Regions from separate parts of the Solibacillus sp. FSL H8-0523 genome, predicted to be linked through region 2. Evidence: a T-box and tRNA genes for the amino acid it is inferred to sense, from the RefSeq annotation. Region 2 holds a T-box; the other regions hold tRNA genes.
The links. A T-box is a leader RNA that pairs with one kind of tRNA and senses whether it is charged. The one in region 2 lies ahead of alaS (alanine--tRNA ligase), so its partner is inferred to be a tRNA-Ala.
Positions count from the first base shown of each region.

Region 1: it has a tRNA-Ala gene. The T-box ahead of alaS (alanine--tRNA ligase) is inferred to sense a tRNA for this amino acid. The anticodon was not compared.
Region 3: it has a tRNA-Ala gene. The T-box ahead of alaS (alanine--tRNA ligase) is inferred to sense a tRNA for this amino acid. The anticodon was not compared.

Region 1 is NZ_CP150291.1:190,363-200,274, forward strand. Features, by position in the region: gene NSQ62_RS00935 (methyl-accepting chemotaxis protein) at 1-1,188, opposite strand, end outside; gene NSQ62_RS00940 (hypothetical protein) at 2,403-2,717, opposite strand; gene NSQ62_RS00945 (carboxypeptidase M32) at 2,904-4,391, opposite strand; rRNA gene NSQ62_RS00950 (16S ribosomal RNA) at 4,765-6,320, shown strand; tRNA gene NSQ62_RS00955 (tRNA-Ile) at 6,420-6,496, shown strand; tRNA gene NSQ62_RS00960 (tRNA-Ala) at 6,534-6,609, shown strand; rRNA gene NSQ62_RS00965 (23S ribosomal RNA) at 6,734-9,661, shown strand; rRNA gene rrf (5S ribosomal RNA) at 9,727-9,842, shown strand; tRNA gene NSQ62_RS00975 (tRNA-Val) at 9,857-9,912, shown strand, end outside.
Region 2 is NZ_CP150291.1:2,851,386-2,861,297, reverse strand. Features, by position in the region: gene NSQ62_RS14230 (ATP-dependent RecD-like DNA helicase) at 1-1,303, shown strand, start outside; gene NSQ62_RS14225 (NupC/NupG family nucleoside CNT transporter) at 1,686-2,897, shown strand; gene yeiL (transcriptional regulator YeiL) at 2,942-3,610, opposite strand; gene NSQ62_RS14215 (3-phenylpropionate MFS transporter) at 3,718-4,866, shown strand; T-box leader at 4,921-5,128, shown strand; gene alaS (alanine--tRNA ligase) at 5,194-7,863, shown strand; gene NSQ62_RS14205 (IreB family regulatory phosphoprotein) at 7,978-8,250, shown strand; gene ruvX (Holliday junction resolvase RuvX) at 8,247-8,663, shown strand; gene NSQ62_RS14195 (DUF1292 domain-containing protein) at 8,939-9,232, shown strand; gene NSQ62_RS14190 (DUF1292 domain-containing protein) at 9,303-9,815, shown strand.
Region 3 is NZ_CP150291.1:107,315-117,226, forward strand. Features, by position in the region: rRNA gene NSQ62_RS00495 (23S ribosomal RNA) at 1-373, shown strand, start outside; rRNA gene rrf (5S ribosomal RNA) at 490-605, shown strand; tRNA gene NSQ62_RS00505 (tRNA-Val) at 617-692, shown strand; tRNA gene NSQ62_RS00510 (tRNA-Thr) at 703-778, shown strand; tRNA gene NSQ62_RS00515 (tRNA-Lys) at 786-861, shown strand; tRNA gene NSQ62_RS00520 (tRNA-Leu) at 880-964, shown strand; tRNA gene NSQ62_RS00525 (tRNA-Gly) at 1,009-1,083, shown strand; tRNA gene NSQ62_RS00530 (tRNA-Leu) at 1,090-1,178, shown strand; tRNA gene NSQ62_RS00535 (tRNA-Arg) at 1,196-1,272, shown strand; tRNA gene NSQ62_RS00540 (tRNA-Pro) at 1,279-1,355, shown strand; tRNA gene NSQ62_RS00545 (tRNA-Ala) at 1,362-1,437, shown strand; rRNA gene NSQ62_RS00550 (16S ribosomal RNA) at 1,560-3,114, shown strand; tRNA gene NSQ62_RS00555 (tRNA-Ile) at 3,214-3,290, shown strand; tRNA gene NSQ62_RS00560 (tRNA-Ala) at 3,328-3,403, shown strand; rRNA gene NSQ62_RS00565 (23S ribosomal RNA) at 3,527-6,454, shown strand; rRNA gene rrf (5S ribosomal RNA) at 6,514-6,629, shown strand; gene NSQ62_RS00575 (LytTR family DNA-binding domain-containing protein) at 6,777-7,412, opposite strand; gene aceA (isocitrate lyase) at 7,662-8,945, shown strand; gene NSQ62_RS00585 (alanine--glyoxylate aminotransferase family protein) at 9,297-9,912, shown strand, end outside.

The DNA of each region.
Region 1 (9,912 bases), 1.5 Mb from region 2:
TTGTACATCATTCATCGCTATCGCAATTTGTTCAGATGCATTGCGATTTTCACCTAAAGTTGCTGATAATTCCTCAGATGATGCAGAAATAACTGATGACTGCTCATGGATTTGTTTAATAATCGATGAAAGCATACCACCCATTTTGTTGAATGCACGGCTTAGGACACCGATTTCATCTCGTTTATTGATTGATACCGTCGTACGTAAATCCCCAGAGCTCATGACAACAGCTGCGTCCGAGATTTGTTTTAACGGCTTTGTAATCGAACGAATAATTATGATTAAGAAGACACCTAATATTAATAGGGAAGCAATGACAACATATAGTGTTGTTTTTAAGATTGGAGCCGTTGCCTGTGAAATTTCACTTTTAAACATCGTGCCGCCAATTTGCCAGCCAGTTAACTCGTTTGTAGCGACGTACATTTTTTTGTCAGAGCCCTCAAATACATATTCAAATGAACCTTTTTCATTTTCAAGCATTTGTTTTGCCCATGGTTCCTCAGATACATCAGCGCCACCATCTAATGTAGGGTGAGCGATGATCGTTTGGTTAGATGACATTAAAAACGGATAGCCCTGCTCGCCAACTTGAATGTCGTTGACAATAGTAAATAGCGCGTCCATGCCTAAGTTAATCGCAAAAACACCGCTGCCATCGTCTAGCTGCTTCGAAATCGTTACCACCCAATCACCTGTAGATGCAGCTTGGTGAGGAGTTGCAATGACGTATTGCCCCGGATTCGCTTCTGCGTTTTGATACCATGCACGCGTACGAGGGTCGAATTCTGTGTTGTTCATCAGACCTAAGTCAGGGTGTTGAATCATATCCCCGTTCTTTGTCCCAACAAACGAAGAAACAATGCCTTCGCTCGTTTCAAAATATTGCTCAAGCTTTGTTAACATTGAGCTCCAGTTACCGTTTGTGTTCCAATCCGATTGATTGAAAACACTCGCAAAGTATTCCACGTCGTTCACAATAGGTGACACATGCTTGTTAATGAACATATCAACAGAGGATACACTTTGCATTTCGCTCGAATTAATTTTCGCTTCAATTTCATTTTTTGCTGAAGAATAGGAAGTGAAGGCGATTAATAACGTAGGAATAAGTAGTGCAATTAAAAATGCGAAGCCCAATTTATAGTTAATTGAGACTTTGAGCGCTCTTTTCTGTTTCTCCATGCAGATATTCCCTCCAAATTTAAATTAGTCTGTCTAGTTCTTTTTATTTATATCCAATTCCATTATAAAAGAATGTAAGATATTAGGCGAAGCAAATTTTGAAGGAATGACTAGTTTTTTGGCAAATTATAAAAGTTTGTGACAATTACGTAAATATGTGAGGGAAGTCCTTTACAACTAAAATAGATTTTTGTGGAGAAGCTCCTCGTTATGATAAATTTCTAGGTTTTTCTACAAAAATCACCTATGATGAATGTGAGAAATGTAGATGGAGGACTGTTATGAAAGGGAAAAAAGGATTGTATGTAGCGGTGGGCGGCGTAATTATTGTTGCAGCGGCTTTAGATATTGCATTTAAAGGCTTAGGCTATCAGTTATTACAAAAACTATTTTAAAATAAAACCCCTGTGCATCGGTTCAGCCGTGTGCTACAGGGGTTTTGTTATTTAATGATATAACTTAAATTGGCGTATTCTTGTCCCTCGGAAGTAAGAGTTAACACACTGGTTGATGTGCTCTTAATCTGTTCGTTGCCCGCGTTGACATCTTGAATTTTTAATGAAAAGTCACTGTCATTGCTCCAGCAACGTCAGCCGCATTACTTGCCTGAGATTCTGTGCCGCTCGCAATTTCTGCAACCGTTGTCGATACTTGTTCGGTCCCCAATTTCACCTCTGTTGAAGAGTGTGTTAATTCTTCACTATGCGCGATATAAGGGGATGTGAGGGTGGATTAGCTAGTTGATTCTCACTTTTTAAGTATTGAAAGTATGGAGAGGGTCTATTTACTCATTTTTTAAATTTTATAGAAATTACTATTTTTTTAACCTAATTTTAACCTTTGTTGGTTATATTCTAATTAAGGTTATTCAAGCGGCAGAGTTGATCTCGCCAGCTGAATATACTTTAGGTTTCTCCACTTTTTTACCCTTTCATTTAACGCAATCTGTCAGTGAAAGGGTCTTTTTTAAGCGAATTTCTATTTTCCCATAAATTTCTCCTTATTTTGTCCGTTGCGTTAGTGCAACGGATTTTTTTGTGGTCTGGTATGTGCACGAACTAGAGGGTGTAAATCCAGTTGGACAAAAGAAGCTATTCCCGGAAAGGGAGGAGATATTGAATCAAATCTTGGTATGGCAAAATATAATTCAAACAATAAAGCGAAAGGCTATCTAAAGGGGGACTGATAGGAGGATGATGAGACAAGGGAATGAGCTATTTTTCATCAAGAGCTTCTTCTTTCGATTTCATATTCAAATCTGATAAAACGCAAATAAAAAAAGTAATTAGGTTAACAGGCAGCACAAACAAAAAGAATCCAAATCCAAAAAAGATCCCATTTCCATTTCCTGAATCTGTAACCGTCATTATTAAGAAGAAGATATTGAAAAAACCAAATGTAAATCCGATTATTTTTGTATAAAACATTGTTTCAGTTTTTTTGATAAACCCACGTATAATCAATATTATTGCTACCAATAAAGGGGATAGCAAAAATAGAACAAATAACATATCCATTAAAATTTTCAATTTTACCTCCACTTACTTTTAAGAAATTAATTTGTTTCTTAATTAATCTTAAATCGCTTTAGGTGTTTTGTACATTTTTTTAGTTTTCACCGCTTCCGTCACTAGCAAAAAACCAACGGACCGTTAAATCAAGCGTTACTATAGAAAAAGTAAAAAGCCGCTCCTTATTAAGAAGCGACTTAGATATTAAAGCTGATATAGCTTTGTATATTTTTCTTGTAGGTAATTTGTTAAATATGCTGCACTTAGCGCCTCACCTGTACCTTCTACAATTAGCTCGTTTGGCTTTTTCAGTGCACCATATTGATGAACTTTTTCGGTTAGCCAGTTTTTAATCGGTGCTAATTGGCCGCGACCAAGGAGTTCGTCGAAGTTCGGAATGTCTTTATCCATCTCGTGCTTCCACTGCGCCGCGTACATGAAGCCTAGCGCATAGCTAGGGAAGTAACCAAAGCTGCCGTCACTCCAGTGCATATCTTGTAGCACACCTTCTGCATCATTTGCAGGGCGAATGCCTAAATATTCCTCGTATTTATCGTCCCAAACGCGTGGTAAATCTGTTGCTTGTAGATCCCCATTGAAAATCTCACGTTCAATTTCATAGCGAATCATTATATGAAGCGGGTAAGTGAGTTCGTCTGCTTCAATTCGAATAAATGAAGGCGCAGAGAAGTTAATGGCCTTTAAGAAGTCATCTACAGCTACATCGCCGAACTGTGCAGGGGAGTGCTTTTGTAAAATAGCGAAATTATGTTTCCAGAAGTTTTCGTTACGTCCGACAATGTTTTCGTAGAATAATGACTGCGACTCATGAATCCCCATTGAAGCACCTGTAGAAAGCGGTAGACCATTCAGCTTCGGGTCAATGTTTTGTTCGTATAAAGCATGGCCACATTCGTGGATTGTGCCAAATACTGCAGAACGGAAGTCTGCTTCATCATATTTTGTCGTTACACGAATGTCCCCGCTATTTAAGCCGATCATAAATGGATGCACGGTTTCATCCAAGCGTCCCGCATCGAAATCATAGCCAAGTTGCGTTAAGAGCTCTAGTGAAGCCGCATGTTGACCAGCTTTCGGGAAGTGTTTAAATAGAACCGAAGTATCCGGTTTGTTTGGTGATGCCTCAATGGCTTTCACCAATGGAACAATCGTCGCTTTAAGTTCGCCAAATAGCTGATCGAGCAGATCTGTCGTCATATCGGGCTCGTATTTATCAAGCAAAGTATTGTAGGCCGAGCCGTTTTTAATGCCCCAATAGCCAACAAAGCGCTTTTGATAATCAATGACTTCCTGTAGATAAGGTAAGAAAATAGAGAAATCCGACTTCGCTTTAGCCTCTTCCCAAGCCGCTTCTGACTTGGCTTTCAAAATGGTATAAGCCTTAAATTCATCAGCCGGAATTTTTTTCGACTCATCATAGCCTTTTTTCACTTCTTCATATAAACGACGCGTCACAAAATCTAATTCTTCATTTTCTAGCTGCGTTAGTAACTGTCCAAGTGCATCACTTGTTTGCAGTGCAAATAACTCAGCAGACAATGTTCCAATTACTTCAGCGCGCTGCGGTAAACCCTTTTTCGGAGCCCCTGTACGCATATCCCAAAAAATCACCGACAGCGCCTCAGAGTAGTTTTGCATTTTTTTCACATAATCAATAAATGTTTCTTTCAAAATGAATCACTCCTTTTCTAATTAAATTATATAACGCGAATAATCAAAAAAGGCATAGAAAAATAGATATACACTTTGGCTATAGAAAATAGTTATGAAAAAATGAAAAACTATTTAAATAAGTAGAAACTAGTAGCAAAAAAAAATAATGAAAAAAGTTTTTAAAAAGTGTTGACGGTTTTTGAAAAGGCGTGTAATATTCTAATAGTCGTCAGCAACGAGCTGATAACAAAGCGAAACAAAACGCAACATGAACCTTGAAAACTGAACAAGCAACGTTAATGAAAAACAAGTTTCTTAAATGAAACAAACAATAGATTTCAACTTTAATTAGTTGAATCGCTAGCAAAGCAAATGAGCTTTCAAACTAACTATTATGGAGAGTTTGATCCTGGCTCAGGACGAACGCTGGCGGCGTGCCTAATACATGCAAGTCGAGCGGACGAATTTTTGGTGCTTGCACCGAATTTTCGTTAGCGGCGGACGGGTGAGTAACACGTGGGTAACCTACCCTATAGACTGGGATAACTTCGGGAAACCGGAGCTAATACCGGATAATACTTTTGAACTCATGTTCGAAAGTTAAAAGATGGTTTTGCTATCACTATAGGATGGACCCGCGGCGCATTAGCTAGTTGGTGAGGTAACGGCTCACCAAGGCAACGATGCGTAGCCGACCTGAGAGGGTGATCGGCCACACTGGGACTGAGACACGGCCCAGACTCCTACGGGAGGCAGCAGTAGGGAATCTTCCACAATGGACGAAAGTCTGATGGAGCAACGCCGCGTGAGTGAAGAAGGATTTCGGTTCGTAAAACTCTGTTGCAAGGGAAGAACAAGTAGCGTAGTAACTGGCGCTACCTTGACGGTACCTTGTTAGAAAGCCACGGCTAACTACGTGCCAGCAGCCGCGGTAATACGTAGGTGGCAAGCGTTGTCCGGAATTATTGGGCGTAAAGCGCGCGCAGGTGGTTCCTTAAGTCTGATGTGAAAGCCCCCGGCTCAACCGGGGAGGGTCATTGGAAACTGGGGAACTTGAGTGCAGAAGAGGATAGTGGAATTCCAAGTGTAGCGGTGAAATGCGTAGAGATTTGGAGGAACACCAGTGGCGAAGGCGACTATCTGGTCTGTAACTGACACTGAGGCGCGAAAGCGTGGGGAGCAAACAGGATTAGATACCCTGGTAGTCCACGCCGTAAACGATGAGTGCTAAGTGTTGGGGGGTTTCCGCCCCTCAGTGCTGCAGCTAACGCATTAAGCACTCCGCCTGGGGAGTACGGTCGCAAGACTGAAACTCAAAGGAATTGACGGGGGCCCGCACAAGCGGTGGAGCATGTGGTTTAATTCGAAGCAACGCGAAGAACCTTACCAGGTCTTGACATCCCATTGACCACTGTAGAGATACAGTTTTCCCTTCGGGGACAACGGTGACAGGTGGTGCATGGTTGTCGTCAGCTCGTGTCGTGAGATGTTGGGTTAAGTCCCGCAACGAGCGCAACCCTTGTTCTTAGTTGCCATCATTTAGTTGGGCACTCTAAGGAGACTGCCGGTGATAAACCGGAGGAAGGTGGGGATGACGTCAAATCATCATGCCCCTTATGACCTGGGCTACACACGTGCTACAATGGACGATACAAACGGTTGCCAACCCGCGAGGGGGAGCTAATCCGATAAAATCGTTCTCAGTTCGGATTGTAGGCTGCAACTCGCCTACATGAAGCCGGAATCGCTAGTAATCGTGGATCAGCATGCCACGGTGAATACGTTCCCGGGCCTTGTACACACCGCCCGTCACACCACGAGAGTTTGTAACACCCGAAGTCGGTGAGGTAACCTTTATGGAGCCAGCCGCCGAAGGTGGGATAGATGATTGGGGTGAAGTCGTAACAAGGTAGCCGTATCGGAAGGTGCGGCTGGATCACCTCCTTTCTAAGGATTATTTCGGAAATCTTTCCATGGGAAAGATACTCATTAACGTTTGCTGTTCAGTTTTGAAGGTTTATGAATGAATTTTATATACTTCTAAGAGGGCCTATAGCTCAGCTGGTTAGAGCGCACGCCTGATAAGCGTGAGGTCGATGGTTCGAGTCCATTTAGGCCCACCATATAAATTCTTTATATACCTCTTATACCCATAATATTGGGGCCTTAGCTCAGCTGGGAGAGCGCCTGCCTTGCACGCAGGAGGTCAGCGGTTCGATCCCGCTAGGCTCCACCAATTTTTTTTGTTCTTTGAAAACTGGATAAAACGACATTGATAAGTAATAAACAAACAATAGATCAAGAAATTGGTCGTGCAATATCCTTAAAATCTTAAATCTTTTGATTTAAGTTTAACTTTTGGTTAAGTTAATAAGGGCGCACGGTGGATGCCTTGGCACTAGGAGTCGATGAAGGACGGCACTAACACCGATATGCCTCGGGGAGCTGTAAGTAAGCTTTGATCCGGGGATTTCCGAATGGGGGAACCCACTATCTTTAATCGGATAGTACACTCACGTGAATTCATAGCGTGTTTGAGACAGACGCAGGGAACTGAAACATCTAAGTACCTGCAGGAACAGAAAGAAAATTCGATTCCCTGAGTAGCGGCGAGCGAAACGGGAAGAGCCCAAACCAAAGAGCTTGCTCTTTGGGGTTGTAGGACACTCAATACGGAGTTACAAAAGAATGATTTAGGCGAAGCGACTTGGAAAGGTCCGCAAAATAAGGTAAAAGCCCTGTAGCCCAAAAGTTATTCCCTCCTGAGTGGATCCTGAGTACGGCGGAACACGTGAAATTCCGTCGGAATCCGGGAGGACCATCTCCCAAGGCTAAATACTACCTAGTGACCGATAGTGAACCAGTACCGTGAGGGAAAGGTGAAAAGCACCCCGGAAGGGGAGTGAAATAGATCCTGAAACCGTGTGCCTACAAGTAGTTAGAGCCCGTTAATGGGTGATAGCGTGCCTTTTGTAGAATGAACCGGCGAGTTACGATTACGTGCGAGGTTAAGTTGAGAAGACGGAGCCGCAGCGAAAGCGAGTCTGAATAGGGCGAATTAGTACGTGGTCGTAGACCCGAAACCAGGTGATCTACCCATGTCCAGGGTGAAGGTGAGGTAACACTTACTGGAGGCCCGAACCCACGCACGTTGAAAAGTGCGGGGATGAGGTGTGGGTAGCGGAGAAATTCCAATCGAACCTGGAGATAGCTGGTTCTCTCCGAAATAGCTTTAGGGCTAGCCTCGTGATTGAGAATACTGGAGGTAGAGCACTGTTTGGACTAGGGGGGCATCTCGCTTTACCGAATTCAGACAAACTCCGAATGCCAGATATTTATACACGGGAGTCAGACTGCGAGTGATAAGATCCGTAGTCAAGAGGGAAACAGCCCAGACCACCAGCTAAGGTCCCAAAGTAATCGTTAAGTGGAAAAGGATGTGGCGTTGCTTAGACAACCAGGATGTTGGCTTAGAAGCAGCCATCATTTAAAGAGTGCGTAATAGCTCACTGGTCGAGTGACGCTGCGCCGAAAATGTATCGGGGCTAAACGATTCACCGAAGCTGTGGATGCATCCAATAGGATGCGTGGTAGGAGAGCGTTCTAAGGGCGTTGAAGTCAGACCGGAAGGACTGGTGGAGCGCTTAGAAGTGAGAATGCCGGTATGAGTAGCGAAAGACGGGTGAGAATCCCGTCCACCGTATGACTAAGGTTTCCTGAGGAAGGCTCGTCCGCTCAGGGTTAGTCGGGACCTAAGCCGAGGCCGATAGGCGTAGGCGATGGACAACAGGTTGATATTCCTGTACCACCTCCTCACCGTTTGAGAAATGGGGGGACGCAGTAGGATAGGGTAAGCACGCCGTTGGTTGCGCGTGTTCAAGCAGTAAGGTGTGTATGTAGGCAAATCCGCATACTTTAACATTGAGCTGTGATGACGAGTCCGTATGGACGAAGTTCCTGATTTCACACTGCCAAGAAAAGCCTCTATCGAGGTGAGAGGTGCCCGTACCGCAAACCGACACAGGTAGTCGAGGAGAGAATCCTAAGGTGTGCGAGAGAACTCTCGTTAAGGAACTCGGCAAAATGACCCCGTAACTTCGGGAGAAGGGGTGCTCTGTTAGCGTGCAAGCGTGAGAGAGCCGCAGTGAATAGGCCCAGGCGACTGTTTAGCAAAAACACAGGTCTCTGCAAAACCGTAAGGTGACGTATAGGGGCTGACGCCTGCCCGGTGCTGGAAGGTTAAGAGGAGTGGTTAGCGCAAGCGAAGCTGCGAATTGAAGCCCCAGTAAACGGCGGCCGTAACTATAACGGTCCTAAGGTAGCGAAATTCCTTGTCGGGTAAGTTCCGACCCGCACGAAAGGCGTAACGATCTGGGCACTGTCTCAACGAGAGACTCGGTGAAATTATAGTACCTGTGAAGATGCAGGTTACCCGCGACAGGACGGAAAGACCCCGTGGAGCTTTACTGTAGCCTGATATTGAATTTTGGTACAACTTGTACAGGATAGGTAGGAGCCAGAGATCCCGGAGCGCCAGCTTCGGAGGAGGCGTCAGTGGGATACTACCCTGGTTGTATTGAACTTCTAACCCATGCCCCTTAGCGGGGTAGGAGACAGTGTCAGGCGGACAGTTTGACTGGGGCGGTCGCCTCCTAAAGAGTAACGGAGGCGCCCAAAGGTTCCCTCAGAATGGTTGGAAATCATTCGTAGAGTGTAAAGGCATAAGGGAGCTTGACTGCGAGACCTACAAGTCGAGCAGGGTCGAAAGACGGGCTTAGTGATCCGGTGGTTCCGCATGGAAGGGCCATCGCTCAACGGATAAAAGCTACCCCGGGGATAACAGGCTTATCTCCCCCAAGAGTCCACATCGACGGGGAGGTTTGGCACCTCGATGTCGGCTCATCGCATCCTGGGGCTGTAGTCGGTCCCAAGGGTTGGGCTGTTCGCCCATTAAAGCGGTACGCGAGCTGGGTTCAGAACGTCGTGAGACAGTTCGGTCCCTATCCGTCGTGGGCGTAGGAAATTTGAGAGGAGCTGTCCTTAGTACGAGAGGACCGGGATGGACACACCGCTGGTGTACCAGTTGTTCTGCCAAGAGCATCGCTGGGTAGCTATGTGTGGACGGGATAAGTGCTGAAAGCATCTAAGCATGAAGCCCCCCTCAAGATGAGATTTCCCATTACGCAAGTAAGTAAGACCCCTGAAAGACGATCAGGTAGATAGGTTCGAGGTGGAAGCGCAGTGATGTGTGGAGCTGACGAATACTAATCGGTCGAGGACTTAACCACAATTTATGAACATCAATGAAACGTTTATCCAGTTTTGAAAGAATAAATTCTTTCAACTTAATAAGTGAAGTGACGATGGCAAAGAGGTCACACCTGTTCCCATACCGAACACAGAAGTTAAGCTCTTTAGCGCCGATGGTAGTTGGGGGTTTCCCCCTGTGAGAGTAGGACGTCGCTTCGCTTATTTTATACCCAGGAGGATTAGCTCAGCTGGGAGAGCACCTGCCTTACAAGCAGGGGGTCGGCGGTTC
Region 2 (9,912 bases):
GTTAGCGGCACCTACAGGACGCGCCGCGAAACGGTTAGCAGAATCAACGGGCTTACCCGCAATGACAATTCACCGTTTACTTGGATTTAACGGTCATGAAAAGGATGAGGAGACTGAGCGTGAGGTAGTGGGACGTCTTATTATTATCGATGAGATGTCAATGGTCGATACATGGCTTGCCCATCAGTTACTAAAAGCATTACATGAAGATGTACAAGTTGTGTTTGTTGGCGACCAGGATCAGCTACCGCCTGTAGGTCCAGGGCAAGTATTAAAGGACTTACTCGGTTCACAACAAATTCCTATCGTCGAATTAACGGACGTCTATCGTCAAGCGGAAGGCTCAACGATAATCGAAATGGCGCACCAAATTAAAAAAGGGATTGTCCCAGATACATTAACGGCAAAAACGTCAGATCGTTCGTTTATTCAAGCGGCGGGTGCCCAGGTGACGAGTGTAGTCACGCAAGTTGTCAAAGGGGCATTAGCAAAGGGTCAGGCCATTCGTGATATTCAAGTGCTTGCACCGATGTACCGAGGTCCGGCTGGGATTGATAATTTAAATAAAGAAATTCAACAGCTCGTGAATCCAAATGATGGGACGCGAAAAGAGCTTGTGTTCGGAGATACGATTTACCGGATTGGTGATAAAGTATTACAGCTTGTCAATCAGCCAGAAAACAATGTATTTAATGGGGATATGGGGGAAGTCATCGCTATTATCCGTGCAAAAGAAACTGTAGAAAAGCAAGACCTCCTTGTTGTGTCATATGATGGTATTGAAGTGACGTATCAACGACCAGACCTAAATCAAATTACACTTGCCTATTGCTGTTCGATTCATAAATCACAAGGCTCAGAGTTCCAAACGGTGATTATGCCAGTTGTGCGCGGTTATTCGAAAATGCTACGACGTAACTTACTTTATACAGGTATTACGCGTGCTAAAAACTTTTTAATTTTATGTGGGGAACCAGACGTCTTGGCAAAAGGACTCGCAACGACCGATGATTTAATGCGTCTAACGACATTAAAGGCACGATTAAATCCGGCATTAGTAACAGAAGTCACTGTAAATTCTGTCGCAGCAGCTCCGCCTGTAACACAACAAAAAGAACCTTCAGAAACAAAGCCACAGCCAGCCCCAAAAGAGCCAGCTTCAGAACAGCTCGGCTTATTGAATACTGTAGATTCTCATAAAATTGGTGAAGCACTGCCGACGCAACTAACGACGGAAACAGCACCATACATTCATCCACTAATTGGCATAGATGGTATTTCGCCATATGATTTTAATGAGTAAATACTTGAAATTAAATCCAGTAAATTCTTCGCGTGCACTCGAAGAATTTACTGGATTTTTTATACTTTTTAAAGTTGTAACACATCGTTGTAGTAAATAAAACGCATAAAAGTAATCTTTGTAAACAAGTAAAAAGTGAAATGAGTTAGATAAATTCGACTTCGTTCGACAAAAAAGTTTGAATCTTAGTTTATTTGGGGTAGAAATTTAAGATGAAACCGTCGAATTATGTCGTAAAAATCAGAAATTTTATAAAAAACTATTAATTAATGTTATAGAAATGGGTATGTTAGTATGAAAAAAACTAATATGACGTCCGAAATCGGATGTCAGTAAATGTAAATGAAAAGGTTTTCAAAACTAAAAAAGAGGTGCACATACAGTGGATTACATTTGGGGTATCATTGGTATTCTTGTCGTGATCGGTATTGCGATCACGTTGTCAAGCAATCGTAAAGCGATTCAGTGGAGAATCATTTTATCAGGTTTAGTCGTACAACTTATTTTTGCTTTTATCGTACTGAAATGGTCAGCAGGCCGTGAAGCATTGATGAAGCTTTCAGAAGGTGTACAAAAATTAATTAGCTATGCGAACGAAGGGGTAACTTTCGTATTCGGCGGCTTAGCAAATCCAGATAACGTAGGATTCGTATTTGCGATGAGCGTATTAACAATTATTATTTTCTTCTCATCTTTAATCGCAGTTCTTTATTACTTAGGAATTATGCAATTTATTATTAAAATTATTGGTGGTTTCTTATCAAAAGTATTAGGAACTACAAAAGCAGAATCAGTAAACGCTGCGGCTAACATTTTCGTTGGTCAAACGGAAGCGCCACTTGTAATTCGTCCATTCTTAAATAAAATGACGAAATCGCAAATGTTCGCAGTAATGACAGGTGGTCTTGCATCTGTATCGGGTTCTGTATTAATTGGTTATTCATTATTAGGTGTTCCTTTAGAATATTTATTAGCAGCAAGCTTCATGGCTGCACCAGCCGGTTTAATCATGGCGAAATTAATGATTCCAGAAACAGAAGAAGTGAATGAGGACGACTTCAAATTAGAGCGTAACTCAGAAGCGACAAACGTAATTGATGCAGCGGCTCAAGGTGCATCAGATGGTATGAAATTAGCAGTTAACGTTGGAGCAATGTTATTATGCTTCATCGCATTAATCGCCTTATTAAATGGTATTTTAGGCGGCGTATTTGGTATCTTCGGTTTAGATAACGTAACATTAGAAGGTATTTTAGGTTATGTCTTTGCTCCACTTGCGTTTGCAATCGGTGTTCCTTGGGAAGAGGCAGTTCGCGCGGGTTCATTTATCGGTCAAAAATTAATCTTAAATGAATTTGTTGCATATTCTAACTTCGGTCCAGTGATTGGTGAATTATCTGATAAAACAGGTATCATCATTTCATTCGCACTTTGCGGTTTCGCAAACTTAAGCTCTATGGGTATTTTAATCGGTGGACTTGGTGGAATGGCACCAGACAAACGTAGCTTGATCGCTAAACTTGCTGTAAAAGCAGTAGTAGCGGGTACGTTAGCATCATTATTATCTGCTGCAATCGCAGGTATGTTCTTATAATTAGTAAAGGCTATTTGAAGGTGCAACTTCAAATAGCCTTTTTTTTAATACTGAATTTCCGAGGCTAATTGTTCCAGTGTTGTGCGATTTGATAAAAGGTAACCACGATTTTGTTTTGTTAAATAGCCAGCTTCGGTAAACTGCGCTAGAACAAAAAGTAAGTGGCGGTAAGATACGCCTAAGTATTCACATACCTCGGTATGCTTTTCTTTGTAAAAATCATGGTCAGATGACAGTAATATAAATGAAGCGAGCCGGTTTTCAAGTGGATACGCTTGGTTTTGTGTATATTTGGCGGTCATATTTGTCGTTTTTGAACTTAGAAACAGACAGAGCATTTTTAAAAACACGGGATCAGTTAATAGTTTATCTTTCACATCACGGAACGGGATCACAAGGCAAATCGTTTTTGTGACGGTTTGAATCCCTTTTGAATAGCGTGCTTCGTTTAATAATTCAATTTCACCCATAATGGTAGGGGACGTTAAAAATTCGATTAACGAGATTTTGCCATTTTTATGCGTAATGTAAAGTTTCGCTTTGCCTTCTACCATGTAATAAAGCGCTTCAGGATAGGACTGCTCGTAAAATATATATTCGCCTTTCTCAAATTCATATACCTGAATAAATGGTGAAATATCAAATGAAAAAAAGTGAGAAATCGGGTAGTTCTGTATATAATGAATCGCTTCATCATGTGCTAACTTTCTCAAAGTATAATGCAACTCCTAATTAAAAAATATGAGATATCTCACATTATTGTAAAATGTATCGTGCTAAAATTCAATGTATTAGAATTTGTAAAAAAGGAAGGTTTTGTATGAACGAACAACGCTGGTTAGCGAAGAACTTTTTTATGTTTTTTGCGACTTGGGGTATTTTTATTGCTTACTGGACAGGTTGGCTGATCAATGATAAAGAGCTTTCAGTTTCAGACGCAAGTATTATTATGGGTTTCGGACTCGTTGCACGAGCGATTTCGACGATGTTTATTTTCCCGTATGTCTCAAAAATTATGAGTAATAAACATGTGTTAATATTTTTTACGCTTACATCATTAATTGTCACGATTTTATATATTCCGGTGAATTCATTTGCAGGTCTATTTATTATTACGATGTTATTTAGTGTGTTTTATCCAGCGCTTTTACCAGCTGTAGAAAGCAGTGCCTCTACATTAATGCAGCATGGTAAAGTACATTATGGTAAAGCACGTTCACTGGGTTCATTTGGCTATGTGGTTGCGGTGTTAATTATTAGTATGTTAACTGGCGTTTACGGTGAGCAAACGATTTTATGGCTGATGATTTTAGGGTTAACAGCATTACTCATCATTCAATTAATGCCAGCACCACCAATGTTAAGTGTTTTACCGAAGCAGGAAAAATCAAACTCCATTTCGATGAAAGACTTGTTTAAAATGAAAAGTTTTGTCGTTGTTTTAATTGTAGTGATCTTACTGCAAGGGGCACACGCATCGTATTACAACTATGGTTATATTTATTTACAAGAATTAAATGTCAGTGCCTTTTATATTGGCATGATTTTAAATGTCGCGGTCATCTTTGAAATTTTATATTTCTTAAAAGCAGACACATTTTTAACAAAGTGGAAGCCATCTTCATTACTTCTATTAGCAGCAGTTGGTTCGACATTACGCTGGATTTTAGTTTACGCGTTCCCGAATATGCCAGTATTCGTTGTATCGCAAGCACTACATGCACTGTCGTTTGCAATGGCGCACTATGCATTTATTCAGTACATTACAAAAGCATTACCGAAAGAACAAATTCCTAACGCACAGGGCATGTATTCCGCTTTAGCGATGAGCTTAAGTGCGGCGCTTTTGACGTTATTAGGTGGAGCGTTATACGAAATTGAACCGGGCTTAGCCTTCTTAGGAATGATCATCTTTACAGTACCGGCCATCTTCCTAATTATTTTTACGAAAAAACGTTTCGATTATTAACAAGTGGCGATTGACAGTAGGTTTTCATTTTTCTATAATAAACAAAGAATATAAATGAAAACGATGATGGAACAAGTACGTAATCGTAACCATGTATAGAAAGAGATTTCTTGGCTGAAAAAATCTCCATGACACATTACCGAAAGCTACTCCAGAGTGCAGCTAATTCCTGCCGTGTGCTTACGTTACAAGCATCTGAGATATAACGACTTATCGTTATAAATTAGGGTGGTACCACGAGCTAACAGTCTTCGTCCCTTTGTATGGGATGGAGGCTTTTTTTATTGGTATTTCCATCATCTTCAACATTACTAGGAGGAAAAACACATGACTAAAACATTGACAGCATCAGAAATTCGTCGTCTTTACCTTGACTTCTTTAAAGAAAAGGGCCACCACGTTGAGCCTTCAGCACCACTAGTACCTATTAATGACCCATCATTATTATGGATTAACTCAGGGGTAGCGACATTAAAGCCTTACTTCGATGGCCGTATTATTCCGGATAACCCACGTATTACGAATGCCCAAAAATCAATTCGTACAAACGATATCGAAAACGTAGGAAAAACAGCACGTCACCATACATTCTTTGAAATGTTAGGGAACTTCTCAATCGGTGATTACTTCAAAAAAGAATCCATCCACTATGCTTGGGAATTTTTAACGGATCCAAAGTGGATGGGCTTTGAACCAGAAAAATTATCAATTACGGTTCACCCTGAAGATGAAGAAGCGTATAACGTATGGCACGAAGAAATTGGTATTCCAAAAGAGCGTTTAATCCGCTTGGAAGGTAACTTCTGGGATATCGGTGAGGGTCCATCTGGTCCAAACTCTGAAATTTTCTATGACCGCGGCGAAGATTACGCATTCGGTGCACCAGAAGAAGAGTTATACACAGGTGGGGAAAACGAGCGTTACTTAGAAATTTGGAACCTTGTATTTTCTCAGTTCAACCACAACCCAGATAACACATACACACCACTACCAAAGCAAAACATTGATACAGGTATGGGCTTAGAGCGTATCGTTTCAGTTGTACAAAATGTACCAACAAACTTTGATACGGATCTATTCATGCCAATTATCGAAAAAACAGAAGAATTCGCTAATCGTAAATACAAACGTCCAGGCGAAGTGGATTTAAAAGAAATTTTCGGTTCAGCTGAAGATATTAACACACCATTTAAAGTTATCGCGGACCACATCCGTACAGTCGCATTCGCGATCGGTGACGGTGCCTTACCATCAAACGAAGGTCGTGGCTATGTATTACGCCGTCTGTTACGTCGTGCGGTACGTTACGCAAAACAAATCGGCATCGACAAGCCATTCATGTATAAATTAGTACCAACTGTTGGCGCAATCATGCAAGATTTCTATCCAGAAGTAACAGAAAAACAAGAATTTATCGAGCGTGTAATTAAAAATGAAGAAGATCGTTTCCACGAAACATTAGACGGTGGTTTAGCGATTCTATCTGAAGTAATGGACGCACAAAAAGCGAAAAATGAATTAGTTATCCCAGGTGCAATTGCTTTCAAATTATATGACACATACGGTTTCCCAGTGGAATTAACAGAAGAGTACGCTGAGGAAGCGGGCATGACAGTTGACCACGCTGGCTTTGAAACATCAATGGAAGCGCAACGTAACCGTGCACGTAACGCACGTGCAGACGTTGACTCAATGCAAGTACAAGACGGCGTGTTAGCCAACTTAAAACAACAATCGACATTCATCTATAATGCGGTTGCAGCACAAGCAACTGTTGCAGCAATCGTTGTAAATGGTCAAGAAACAAACACAGCTTCTGAAGGTGAGGAAGCATTAGTTATCCTATCTGAAACACCATTCTACGCAGAAATGGGTGGTCAAATCGCAGATACAGGTGTGATTGAATCAGATACATTCAAAGCAATCGTTAAAGATGTACAAAAAGCGCCAAATGGTCAACCATTACACACAGTTGTTGTGGAATCAGGTGAAATGAACGTAGGCGACGTGGCAACTGCAAAAGTTGACGAAGCAAAACGTAAATTAATCCTTAAAAACCATACAGCGACGCACCTTATGCACCGTGCATTAAAAGATGTATTAGGCGATCACGTAGCACAAGCAGGTTCTTATGTAGGTCCTGACCGTCTACGTTTTGACTTCTCTCACTTCGGTGGCGCAACAAAAGAAGAGCTTGCTCAAGTAGAACGCGCAGTAAATGAAAAAATCTGGGAAGATATTGAAGTAGTTATTCAAGAAATGGATATCGATTCAGCAAAAGCAATGGGTGCTATGGCATTATTCGGCGAAAAATACGGAGATGTTGTACGCGTAGTTGCGGTTTCAGATTACTCAATCGAGCTTTGCGGTGGCTTACACGTATCTCGTTCATCAGAAATCGGTATTTTCAAAATCGTTTCTGAAGGTGGTATCGGTGCCGGAACGCGTCGTATTGAAGCGGTAACGGGTAAAGCGGCATACGAAGCAATCAAAGAAGAAGAAGCAGTTCTTAACGAAGCTGCTGCATTATTAAAAGCAAACGCGAAAGACGTTGCAACTCGCGTTGCAACTTTACAAGCAGATTACAAAGAATTACAACGTGAAAATGATTCATTATCACAAAAAATTGCTAATGCTCAAGCAGGCGCGGTACTAGATGCAGCACAACAAATCGGTGATGTAACAGTACTTGCAACACGCGTTGACGCAAAAGACAATAACCAATTACGTCAAATGATGGATGATTTGAAAGAAAAAATGTCGAAAGCTGTTATCGTTTTAGGTGCAGTTGATGGCGAAAAAGTCATGCTTGTTGCAGGCGTAACAAAAGATATCGTAGGCGGTAATTACCACGCTGGTAACATTGTGAAAATGGTTGCAGAAGCAACAGGTGGTAAAGGTGGCGGTCGTCCAGATATGGCGATGGCTGGTGCGAAAGATGCTTCGAAGTTAGATGAAGCGTTAGCAAACGTATATGAGCATGTGAAATCTTTATAATATTGAAAAATTAGTTGAAGCATATTTGATGTGCTTGCGCGAATAAGTTATAATAGTAAAAACGGAGATGGGGTCTGACTCCATCTCTTTATTGCTGAAAGCGAGGTGCTGGTCTTGAGTTCTTTCGATCAAACAATGAAATTCAGTTTCTCTGAAGAGTCTATGGAACAAGAAGTAAAGCAAGTGATGTTGAAGGTGTATACGTCTCTAGAAGAAAAAGGTTACAATCCAACAAATCAAATTGTAGGGTATCTCTTATCTGGTGACCCGGCATACATCCCTCGCCACCAGGACGCGCGTAATTTAATCCGCAAGCTCGAGCGTGATGAAATATTAGAAGAGCTCGTGAAATTTTATATTAGAAAGAATACTGAGGCGGAAAAATGAAAATTATGGGTTTAGACGTTGGCTCAAAAACAATCGGAATCGCAATTAGTGATGCATTCGGTTGGACAGCGCAAGGGATCGAAACGGTAAAAATTAATGAAGCGATCGGCGAATTCGGCATTGAACGAATTAAAGCGCTTGTAAAAGAGCATAATGTCACTGAATTCGTTGTGGGCTTTCCAAAAAACATGAATAATACAGTGGGTCCTCGTGGGGAAGCTTCGCAGAACTATAAAACGCTACTAGAAGAGACGTTTGGTTTCCCTGTCAAGTTGTGGGATGAGCGTTTAACAACGATGGCTGCAGAGCGCGTGCTAATCGAAGCAGATGTAAGCCGCAAAAAACGTAAACAAGTCATTGATAAAATGGCTGCTGTTATGATTTTACAAGGTTATTTAGATAGCCGAAACTAATGATTTCATGCTTTAAGAGGCAATACTATTAAGTTGAAAATAAATATTGCTTAAAATAAGGCTTTTTTGTACTGAAATACAAAAGCTTTATGTATAATAAGGTGAACCTTCAATCAGTGGTGCTTTTGTGCCACTGATTGTTAGCTTTCACCAAGCGGGCCCACGGGTACTATTTGTAAACAGAAGCTTTAAATTTATTTAAATCTTACTGCCGCTTAGATGGGTGAATGAAGCAATACTAGGCAATGCCTAAATATTATGAAGAGGTGACGATTATGTCAGAACAACAACAAAACAACATTACAGTAGTAGATGAAAACGGTAACGAACAACTTTGCGAAATTTTACACACATTTGAATCAGAAGAATTCGGTAAATCATACGTTCTTTATTCTTTAGTAGGTGCTGAAGAAGATGAAGATGGTGCTGTAGAAATCTTTGCATCGGCTTTCGTACCAGCTGAAAACGGTGAAGATGGTGAGTTATCTCCAATCGAAACTGAAGCAGAATGGGATTTAATCGAAGAAGTATTAAATCAAATCGAAGACGAATTAGGCGAAGAAGAATAATTCATTCGACAAAGGGCCTGTCCGAAATTTATTTTCGGTACAGGCCTTTCGTTATTTAGGAGGAACAACAATGGAAGAAAATACATTTATTTTACAAACAGAAGATGGCGGAGAGCAAGCGTGCCGCGTTGTCTTTACATTTGATTCAGACGAGCATTCGTATGTATTGTTTTCACTTGTAGGTGATGACGATGCGGGTATTTCTGCACTACGTTATGAGCTTGATGAAAACGGTGAAATGGCTGGCTTCTCTGATATTGAAACAGATGAAGAGTGGGCTATGGTCGAAGAAGTAATGAACACAGTCGTTTCTGAGTTCGGTGAAGATCAAGCGAATTATTTCACGATTACAAACGAAGCTGATGAAGAAGTGATGTGTCAAATTTTACACCGTTTTGAAAATGTAGGCAAAAGCTATTTATTCTACGCAATCGTAGAAGACGATGAGCCGCAGCTTGATGAAGTGTTCGCATCGGCGTATATCGCAGGTGACAACGGTGAAGTAGCTGACCTATTACCGATCGAAACAGATGCGGAATGGGCAATGGTTGAAGAAGTTCTTAATTCTTTAGCACAAAACTAATTAAAAGCGTCTTAGGAGTTCTTTTTCCTAAGATGCTTTTTTTTATTCCGTTTATTCAGTTTGGTACTTGTTGATTTTATCCGTTCTGCTACGCTAC
Region 3 (9,912 bases), 1.4 Mb from region 2:
CTGTAGTCGGTCCCAAGGGTTGGGCTGTTCGCCCATTAAAGCGGTACGCGAGCTGGGTTCAGAACGTCGTGAGACAGTTCGGTCCCTATCCGTCGTGGGCGTAGGAAATTTGAGAGGAGCTGTCCTTAGTACGAGAGGACCGGGATGGACACACCGCTGGTGTACCAGTTGTTCTGCCAAGAGCATCGCTGGGTAGCTATGTGTGGACGGGATAAGTGCTGAAAGCATCTAAGCATGAAGCCCCCCTCAAGATGAGATTTCCCATTACGCAAGTAAGTAAGACCCCTGAAAGACGATCAGGTAGATAGGTTCGAGGTGGAAGCGCAGTGATGTGTGGAGCTGACGAATACTAATCGGTCGAGGACTTAACCACAATTTATGAACATCAATGAAACGTTTATCCAGTTTTGAAAGAATAAAATTTATTAAAAACACTTGACTTTTAAGGATAGTGTAGTATAATAAATATTGTCTTTTACAATAAAATAGTCTAGTGATGATGGCAAAGAGGTCACACCCGTTCCCATACCGAACACGGAAGTTAAGCTCTTTAGCGCCGATGGTAGTTGGGGGTTTCCCCCTGTGAGAGTAGGACGTCGCTAGGCTGTATTACCCAGGAGGATTAGCTCAGCTGGGAGAGCACCTGCCTTACAAGCAGGGGGTCGGCGGTTCGAGCCCGTCATCCTCCACCATTTCTAAAATGCCGGTGTAGCTCAGTTGGTAGAGCAACTGACTTGTAATCAGTAGGTCGAGGGTTCGACTCCTTTCGCCGGCACCATTTTAGAGAGCCATTAGCTCAGTTGGTAGAGCATCTGACTTTTAATCAGAGGGTCGAAGGTTCGAGTCCTTCATGGCTCACCAGTTTTATATTTGTCTGCTGCGGGTGTGGCGGAATTGGCAGACGCACTAGACTTAGGATCTAGCGCCGCAAGGCGTGGGGGTTCGACTCCCTTCACCCGCACCATTTTAATTTCATATACTGTCAGATAAAAATAGCTTATGCATTTTGCGGAAGTAGTTCAGTGGTAGAACACCACCTTGCCAAGGTGGGGGTCGCGAGTTCGAACCTCGTCTTCCGCTCCAAAAAATGCCGGGGTGGCGGAACTGGCAGACGCACAGGACTTAAAATCCTGCGGTGAGTGATCACCGTGCCGGTTCGATTCCGGCCCTCGGCACCATTTTTAAATAAATAATTGCGCTCGTAGCTCAATTGGATAGAGCATCTGACTACGAATCAGAAGGTTGTAGGTTCAAGTCCTGTCGAGCGCACCAATTTTCCGGAATGTAGCTCAGCTTGGTAGAGCACTTGGTTTGGGACCAAGGGGTCGTAGGTTCGAATCCTGTCATTCCGACCATTTTATGGGGCCTTAGCTCAGCTGGGAGAGCGCCTGCCTTGCACGCAGGAGGTCAGCGGTTCGATCCCGCTAGGCTCCACCATGAACCTTGAAAACTGAACAAGCAACGTTAATGAAAAACAAGTTTCTTAAATGAAACAAACAATAGATTTCAACTTTAATTAGTTGGATCGCTAGCAAAGCAAATGAGCTTTCAAACTAACTATTATGGAGAGTTTGATCCTGGCTCAGGACGAACGCTGGCGGCGTGCCTAATACATGCAAGTCGAGCGAATGATTAGAGAAGCTTGCTTCTCTCTGATTTAGCGGCGGACGGGTGAGTAACACGTGGGTAACCTACCCTATAGACTGGGATAACTTCGGGAAACCGGAGCTAATACCGGATAATACTTCGAAACACATGTTTTGAAGTTGAAAGATGGTTTCGGCTATCACTATAGGATGGACCCGCGGCGCATTAGCTAGTTGGTGAGGTAACGGCTCACCAAGGCAACGATGCGTAGCCGACCTGAGAGGGTGATCGGCCACACTGGGACTGAGACACGGCCCAGACTCCTACGGGAGGCAGCAGTAGGGAATCTTCCACAATGGACGAAAGTCTGATGGAGCAACGCCGCGTGAGTGAAGAAGGATTTCGGTTCGTAAAACTCTGTTGCAAGGGAAGAACAAGTAGCGTAGTAACTGGCGCTACCTTGACGGTACCTTGTTAGAAAGCCACGGCTAACTACGTGCCAGCAGCCGCGGTAATACGTAGGTGGCAAGCGTTGTCCGGAATTATTGGGCGTAAAGCGCGCGCAGGTGGTTCCTTAAGTCTGATGTGAAAGCCCCCGGCTCAACCGGGGAGGGTCATTGGAAACTGGGGAACTTGAGTGCAGAAGAGGATAGTGGAATTCCAAGTGTAGCGGTGAAATGCGTAGAGATTTGGAGGAACACCAGTGGCGAAGGCGACTATCTGGTCTGTAACTGACACTGAGGCGCGAAAGCGTGGGGAGCAAACAGGATTAGATACCCTGGTAGTCCACGCCGTAAACGATGAGTGCTAAGTGTTGGGGGGTTTCCGCCCCTCAGTGCTGCAGCTAACGCATTAAGCACTCCGCCTGGGGAGTACGGTCGCAAGACTGAAACTCAAAGGAATTGACGGGGGCCCGCACAAGCGGTGGAGCATGTGGTTTAATTCGAAGCAACGCGAAGAACCTTACCAGGTCTTGACATCCCATTGACCACTGTAGAGATACAGTTTTCCCTTCGGGGACAACGGTGACAGGTGGTGCATGGTTGTCGTCAGCTCGTGTCGTGAGATGTTGGGTTAAGTCCCGCAACGAGCGCAACCCTTGTTCTTAGTTGCCATCATTTAGTTGGGCACTCTAAGGAGACTGCCGGTGATAAACCGGAGGAAGGTGGGGATGACGTCAAATCATCATGCCCCTTATGACCTGGGCTACACACGTGCTACAATGGACGATACAAACGGTTGCCAACCCGCGAGGGGGAGCTAATCCGATAAAATCGTTCTCAGTTCGGATTGTAGGCTGCAACTCGCCTACATGAAGCCGGAATCGCTAGTAATCGTGGATCAGCATGCCACGGTGAATACGTTCCCGGGCCTTGTACACACCGCCCGTCACACCACGAGAGTTTGTAACACCCGAAGTCGGTGAGGTAACCTTTATGGAGCCAGCCGCCGAAGGTGGGATAGATGATTGGGGTGAAGTCGTAACAAGGTAGCCGTATCGGAAGGTGCGGCTGGATCACCTCCTTTCTAAGGATTATTTCGGAAATCTTCTCTTGGAGAAGATACTCATTAACGTTTGCTGTTCAGTTTTGAAGGTTTATGAATGAATTTTATATACTTCTAAGAGGGCCTATAGCTCAGCTGGTTAGAGCGCACGCCTGATAAGCGTGAGGTCGATGGTTCGAGTCCATTTAGGCCCACCATATAAATTCTTTATATACCTCTTATACCCATAATATTGGGGCCTTAGCTCAGCTGGGAGAGCGCCTGCCTTGCACGCAGGAGGTCAGCGGTTCGATCCCGCTAGGCTCCACCAATTTTTTTGTTCTTTGAAAACTGGATAAAACGACATTGATAAGTAATAAACAAACAATAGATCAAGAAATTGGTCGTGCAATATCCTTAAAATCTTAAATCTTTTGATTTAAGTTTAACTTTTGGTTAAGTTAATAAGGGCGCACGGTGGATGCCTTGGCACTAGGAGTCGATGAAGGACGGCACTAACACCGATATGCCTCGGGGAGCTGTAAGTAAGCTTTGATCCGGGGATTTCCGAATGGGGGAACCCACTATCTTTAATCGGATAGTACACTCACGTGAATTCATAGCGTGTTTGAGACAGACGCAGGGAACTGAAACATCTAAGTACCTGCAGGAACAGAAAGAAAATTCGATTCCCTGAGTAGCGGCGAGCGAAACGGGAAGAGCCCAAACCAAAGAGCTTGCTCTTTGGGGTTGTAGGACACTCAATACGGAGTTACAAAAGAATGATTTAGGCGAAGCGACTTGGAAAGGTCCGCAAAATAAGGTAAAAGCCCTGTAGCCCAAAAGTTATTCCCTCCTGAGTGGATCCTGAGTACGGCGGAACACGTGAAATTCCGTCGGAATCCGGGAGGACCATCTCCCAAGGCTAAATACTACCTAGTGACCGATAGTGAACCAGTACCGTGAGGGAAAGGTGAAAAGCACCCCGGAAGGGGAGTGAAATAGATCCTGAAACCGTGTGCCTACAAGTAGTTAGAGCCCGTTAATGGGTGATAGCGTGCCTTTTGTAGAATGAACCGGCGAGTTACGATTACGTGCGAGGTTAAGTTGAGAAGACGGAGCCGCAGCGAAAGCGAGTCTGAATAGGGCGAATTAGTACGTGGTCGTAGACCCGAAACCAGGTGATCTACCCATGTCCAGGGTGAAGGTGAGGTAACACTTACTGGAGGCCCGAACCCACGCACGTTGAAAAGTGCGGGGATGAGGTGTGGGTAGCGGAGAAATTCCAATCGAACCTGGAGATAGCTGGTTCTCTCCGAAATAGCTTTAGGGCTAGCCTCGTGATTGAGAATACTGGAGGTAGAGCACTGTTTGGACTAGGGGGGCATCTCGCTTTACCGAATTCAGACAAACTCCGAATGCCAGATATTTATACACGGGAGTCAGACTGCGAGTGATAAGATCCGTAGTCAAGAGGGAAACAGCCCAGACCACCAGCTAAGGTCCCAAAGTAATCGTTAAGTGGAAAAGGATGTGGCGTTGCTTAGACAACCAGGATGTTGGCTTAGAAGCAGCCATCATTTAAAGAGTGCGTAATAGCTCACTGGTCGAGTGACGCTGCGCCGAAAATGTATCGGGGCTAAACGATTCACCGAAGCTGTGGATGCATCCAATAGGATGCGTGGTAGGAGAGCGTTCTAAGGGCGTTGAAGTCAGACCGGAAGGACTGGTGGAGCGCTTAGAAGTGAGAATGCCGGTATGAGTAGCGAAAGACGGGTGAGAATCCCGTCCACCGTATGACTAAGGTTTCCTGAGGAAGGCTCGTCCGCTCAGGGTTAGTCGGGACCTAAGCCGAGGCCGATAGGCGTAGGCGATGGACAACAGGTTGATATTCCTGTACCACCTCCTCACCGTTTGAGAAATGGGGGGACGCAGTAGGATAGGGTAAGCACGCCGTTGGTTGCGCGTGTTCAAGCAGTAAGGTGTGTATGTAGGCAAATCCGCATACTTTAACATTGAGCTGTGATGACGAGTCCGTATGGACGAAGTTCCTGATTTCACACTGCCAAGAAAAGCCTCTATCGAGGTGAGAGGTGCCCGTACCGCAAACCGACACAGGTAGTCGAGGAGAGAATCCTAAGGTGTGCGAGAGAACTCTCGTTAAGGAACTCGGCAAAATGACCCCGTAACTTCGGGAGAAGGGGTGCTCTGTTAGCGTGCAAGCGTGAGAGAGCCGCAGTGAATAGGCCCAGGCGACTGTTTAGCAAAAACACAGGTCTCTGCAAAACCGTAAGGTGACGTATAGGGGCTGACGCCTGCCCGGTGCTGGAAGGTTAAGAGGAGTGGTTAGCGCAAGCGAAGCTGCGAATTGAAGCCCCAGTAAACGGCGGCCGTAACTATAACGGTCCTAAGGTAGCGAAATTCCTTGTCGGGTAAGTTCCGACCCGCACGAAAGGCGTAACGATCTGGGCACTGTCTCAACGAGAGACTCGGTGAAATTATAGTACCTGTGAAGATGCAGGTTACCCGCGACAGGACGGAAAGACCCCGTGGAGCTTTACTGTAGCCTGATATTGAATTTTGGTACAACTTGTACAGGATAGGTAGGAGCCAGAGATCCCGGAGCGCCAGCTTCGGAGGAGGCGTCAGTGGGATACTACCCTGGTTGTATTGAACTTCTAACCCATGCCCCTTAGCGGGGTAGGAGACAGTGTCAGGCGGACAGTTTGACTGGGGCGGTCGCCTCCTAAAGAGTAACGGAGGCGCCCAAAGGTTCCCTCAGAATGGTTGGAAATCATTCGTAGAGTGTAAAGGCATAAGGGAGCTTGACTGCGAGACCTACAAGTCGAGCAGGGTCGAAAGACGGGCTTAGTGATCCGGTGGTTCCGCATGGAAGGGCCATCGCTCAACGGATAAAAGCTACCCCGGGGATAACAGGCTTATCTCCCCCAAGAGTCCACATCGACGGGGAGGTTTGGCACCTCGATGTCGGCTCATCGCATCCTGGGGCTGTAGTCGGTCCCAAGGGTTGGGCTGTTCGCCCATTAAAGCGGTACGCGAGCTGGGTTCAGAACGTCGTGAGACAGTTCGGTCCCTATCCGTCGTGGGCGTAGGAAATTTGAGAGGAGCTGTCCTTAGTACGAGAGGACCGGGATGGACACACCGCTGGTGTACCAGTTGTTCTGCCAAGAGCATCGCTGGGTAGCTATGTGTGGACGGGATAAGTGCTGAAAGCATCTAAGCATGAAGCCCCCCTCAAGATGAGATTTCCCATTACGCAAGTAAGTAAGACCCCTGAAAGACGATCAGGTAGATAGGTTCGAGGTGGAAGCGCAGTGATGTGTGGAGCTGACGAATACTAATCGGTCGAGGACTTAACCACAATTTATGAACATCAATGAAACGTTTATCCAGTTTTGAAAGAATAATTCTTTCAAATAATCTAGTGATGATGGCAAAGAGGTCACACCTGTTCCCATACCGAACACAGAAGTTAAGCTCTTTAGCGCCGATGGTAGTTGGGGGTTTCCCCCTGTGAGAGTAGGACGTCGCTAGGTAATCGTAAAACCACTGAGAAATCAGTGGTTTTTTTGTGTTTTCAATAATGCATAATCAATTACGCCTCGATGTAATTGCGTCCAGATTTTTCTCAAGTGTACTCGAAAAACTTCTGTACCTCTATTAAGATGGGGTGCTAGATTAAGTTAAAATTCTAAAACTGTACGTAATTGATTAATATAAGATTGGCTCACAGGTAGTTCATTTCCATCCTTTAATTGAATGATAAAGTTTGATGCGACATCACGTGTGATTTTTTTAATGAAAAATATGTTAATAATATAAGAACGATGAATGCGAATAAATGTACCTGGAAGCCTTGTTTGTAATTCCTTTAACGTAACTGTCGTTTTGTATTGCTGTTTATTTGAATAGAACCAAGTACGTTTTTGTAGGCTTTCGATGTAGGAAATTTGTTCGATTGGAACAGGAATCCAGTCTTCGTCTTGTTTGCCAGTTAAAAATTGATACAGATCTGGCCCTTCTACTTTGAATAGAGGAGGTAAGACAACGACTAAGGCACCGAATTCATTATTAATTGTAATGGGGTATCCTATAGCGTAGTAGGGTGTTTCAAATAGCGTGTTGTCCATAACCGCATCAATTTTTTTCTTTTCGTGTAATACTTTATAAGCAATGCTGTCTTCAGGGACACGTGAACCCATTGTTAATGAAAAGTTATGATGGCCTGAACGGAAGTAAATGTACGTATCATTTACTGCAATTGCTATCGAGGCATCACTCGGAATCCAATCTTCTAAAATAACTTTATATTGTTCCAATACATTTTTCCCCACGTCTATATTCTTTAAATTCAAATGTACTCCACCCCTTCTGTATTATACAAATTTTGTAATTCATCCTTCCTATTTAGTATTTCGTCATCCAATACAGTTATTTTATCAGAAAATAATGAAAAATTAATTATTCTGTTATATATTATGTTACATGAAGAACACCTGTTATGGAACAGTAAGTTTATTGTTTTTTTAACAGAATTTTTATACACAATGGGGAAGGTGGAAATGATTATGACAACTCGTCAAGAAAGAATTGAAGCTTTACAAAAATCATGGGCAGAAAACAAACGCTGGGAGGGTATTGAGCGTGGTTATACAGCTGAAGAGGTTGTAAAGCTACAAGGTTCAGTAATCCAAGAGCAAACATTAGCTAAAAAGGGTGCAGCTCGTTTATGGAACTCTTTACACGAAGAGCCGTTTATCAATGCGTTAGGTGCTTTAACTGGTAATCAAGCGGTACAACAAGTAAAAGCGGGTTTACAAGCAATCTACTTATCGGGGTGGCAAGTAGCGGCTGATGCAAACCTTTCTGGTCAAATGTATCCAGACCAATCATTATATCCAGCAAACTCTGTACCAGCAGTAGTGAAACGTATTAACCAAGCACTACAACGCGCTGATCAAATCGATCATGCAGAAGGCCGTGAAGATGGCTTCGACTGGTTCGCGCCAATCGTAGCAGATGCGGAAGCAGGTTTTGGTGGTCCGTTAAACGTGTTCGAACTAGTAAAAGGTATGATCGAATCAGGCGCTTCAGGCGTTCACTTAGAAGACCAATTAGCTTCTGAGAAAAAATGCGGACACTTAGGTGGTAAAGTATTACTTCCTACACAAAATGCGGTACGTAACTTGATTGCAGCTCGACTTGCGGCTGACGTAATGGACGTTGATACGATCTTAATCGCTCGTACCGATGCAGATGCAGCAGATATGGTGACGAGTGATATTGACCCGCGTGATGCTGATTTCATTACGGGTGAGCGTACGCCAGAAGGTTTCTACCGTACGAAACCAGGTATTAAGCAAGCAATTGCTCGTGGTTTAGCATATGCACCGTATGCAGATTTAATTTGGTGTGAGACATCTCACCCATCATTAGAGGAAGCACGTGAATTCGCAGCAGCAATTCATGCGGAGTTCCCAGGTAAAATGTTAGCGTACAACTGCTCGCCTTCATTCAACTGGAAAGCAAAATTATCAGATGAAGAAATCGCTGAGTACCAACGTGAATTAGGAAAACTTGGTTACAAGTTCCAATTCATTACACTTGCTGGTTTCCACAGCTTAAACTTTGGTATGTTCGAGCTTGCTCATGATTACAAAGATAATGGTATGGCTGCATACTCAAAATTACAACAAGCTGAGTTTGCTGCAGAATCAAAAGGTTACACAGCAACTCGTCACCAACGTGAAGTTGGTACTGGTTACTTTGATGAAGTATCACAAACAATTTCGGGTGGTACATCGTCTACAACTGCTATGTCTGGATCTACTGAGACAGAGCAATTTGTTTAAGATTGATTTGCATAAACGGGGTATTTAAATAACAAAAATATTAATGGGCGAACACTTATTTTTAAAACACTGTTGGGGAACGGTCGTTTAGTAGAACTTTGTTATGCCGAAGCAAAGTCCAAATGAAAATTCGATAAGTAGCGCATTAACATTTTTCCACTCATGGATACACACTTTGAACATCTCTCTACTATAAATCGCTAAACCGAATTGGAAAGCGGGTTAGCTTGGGATTTGCCTCCCATTAGATAAATGTAAAACTTAGGGGTATTAAATAAATTGAAGAGAATGTCTTTCTAGTTAGGATGGGGCTAGAAGGGCATTTTCTTATTCTCAAAAGGGGATCATCGCATGAAAAATCAGGAGCTATTACTTGTACCAGGGCCAACACCGGTTGTTGATGAAATTTATGATGCGTTAGCAAGTGAAACAAGAGGACATACGGATCCACGCTTTGTTGAAGTATTTAAACGAGCAATTGGAAATACGAAAAAGCTTTTCCGTACAGATGGCGAAGTGTATATTGTGGCGGGTTCAGGAACACTCGCAATGGAAATGGCCATTGTCAACACCGTGGCACGTGGTGAGCGTCTACTTGTTATTAGTCATGGCTACTTCGGGGACCGTTTCACACCGCTTGCTAAAGCATTTGGCATTGAAGTCGATGTGCTTCAGTCTGAATGGGGCAAACGTGTGGATCCGGCTTTAGTCGAGCAAAAAGTAAAAGAAAAAGCGTATAAAGCGGTGACGATTACGCACGCGGATACGTCTACAGGAGTGGCTTCAGATTTAGACACGCTTATTCCGATTATTAAAGCGAGTGGTGCGCTTGCCATTGTGGATGGCGTTGTTGCTACTGCCGCAATGGATGAGGATATGAGTAAAGCTTATGGTGGACATGAAGCCTATAAAATTGATGTTGTATTAACTGGCTCACAAAAAGCAATTGGGATTCCACCTGGATTAG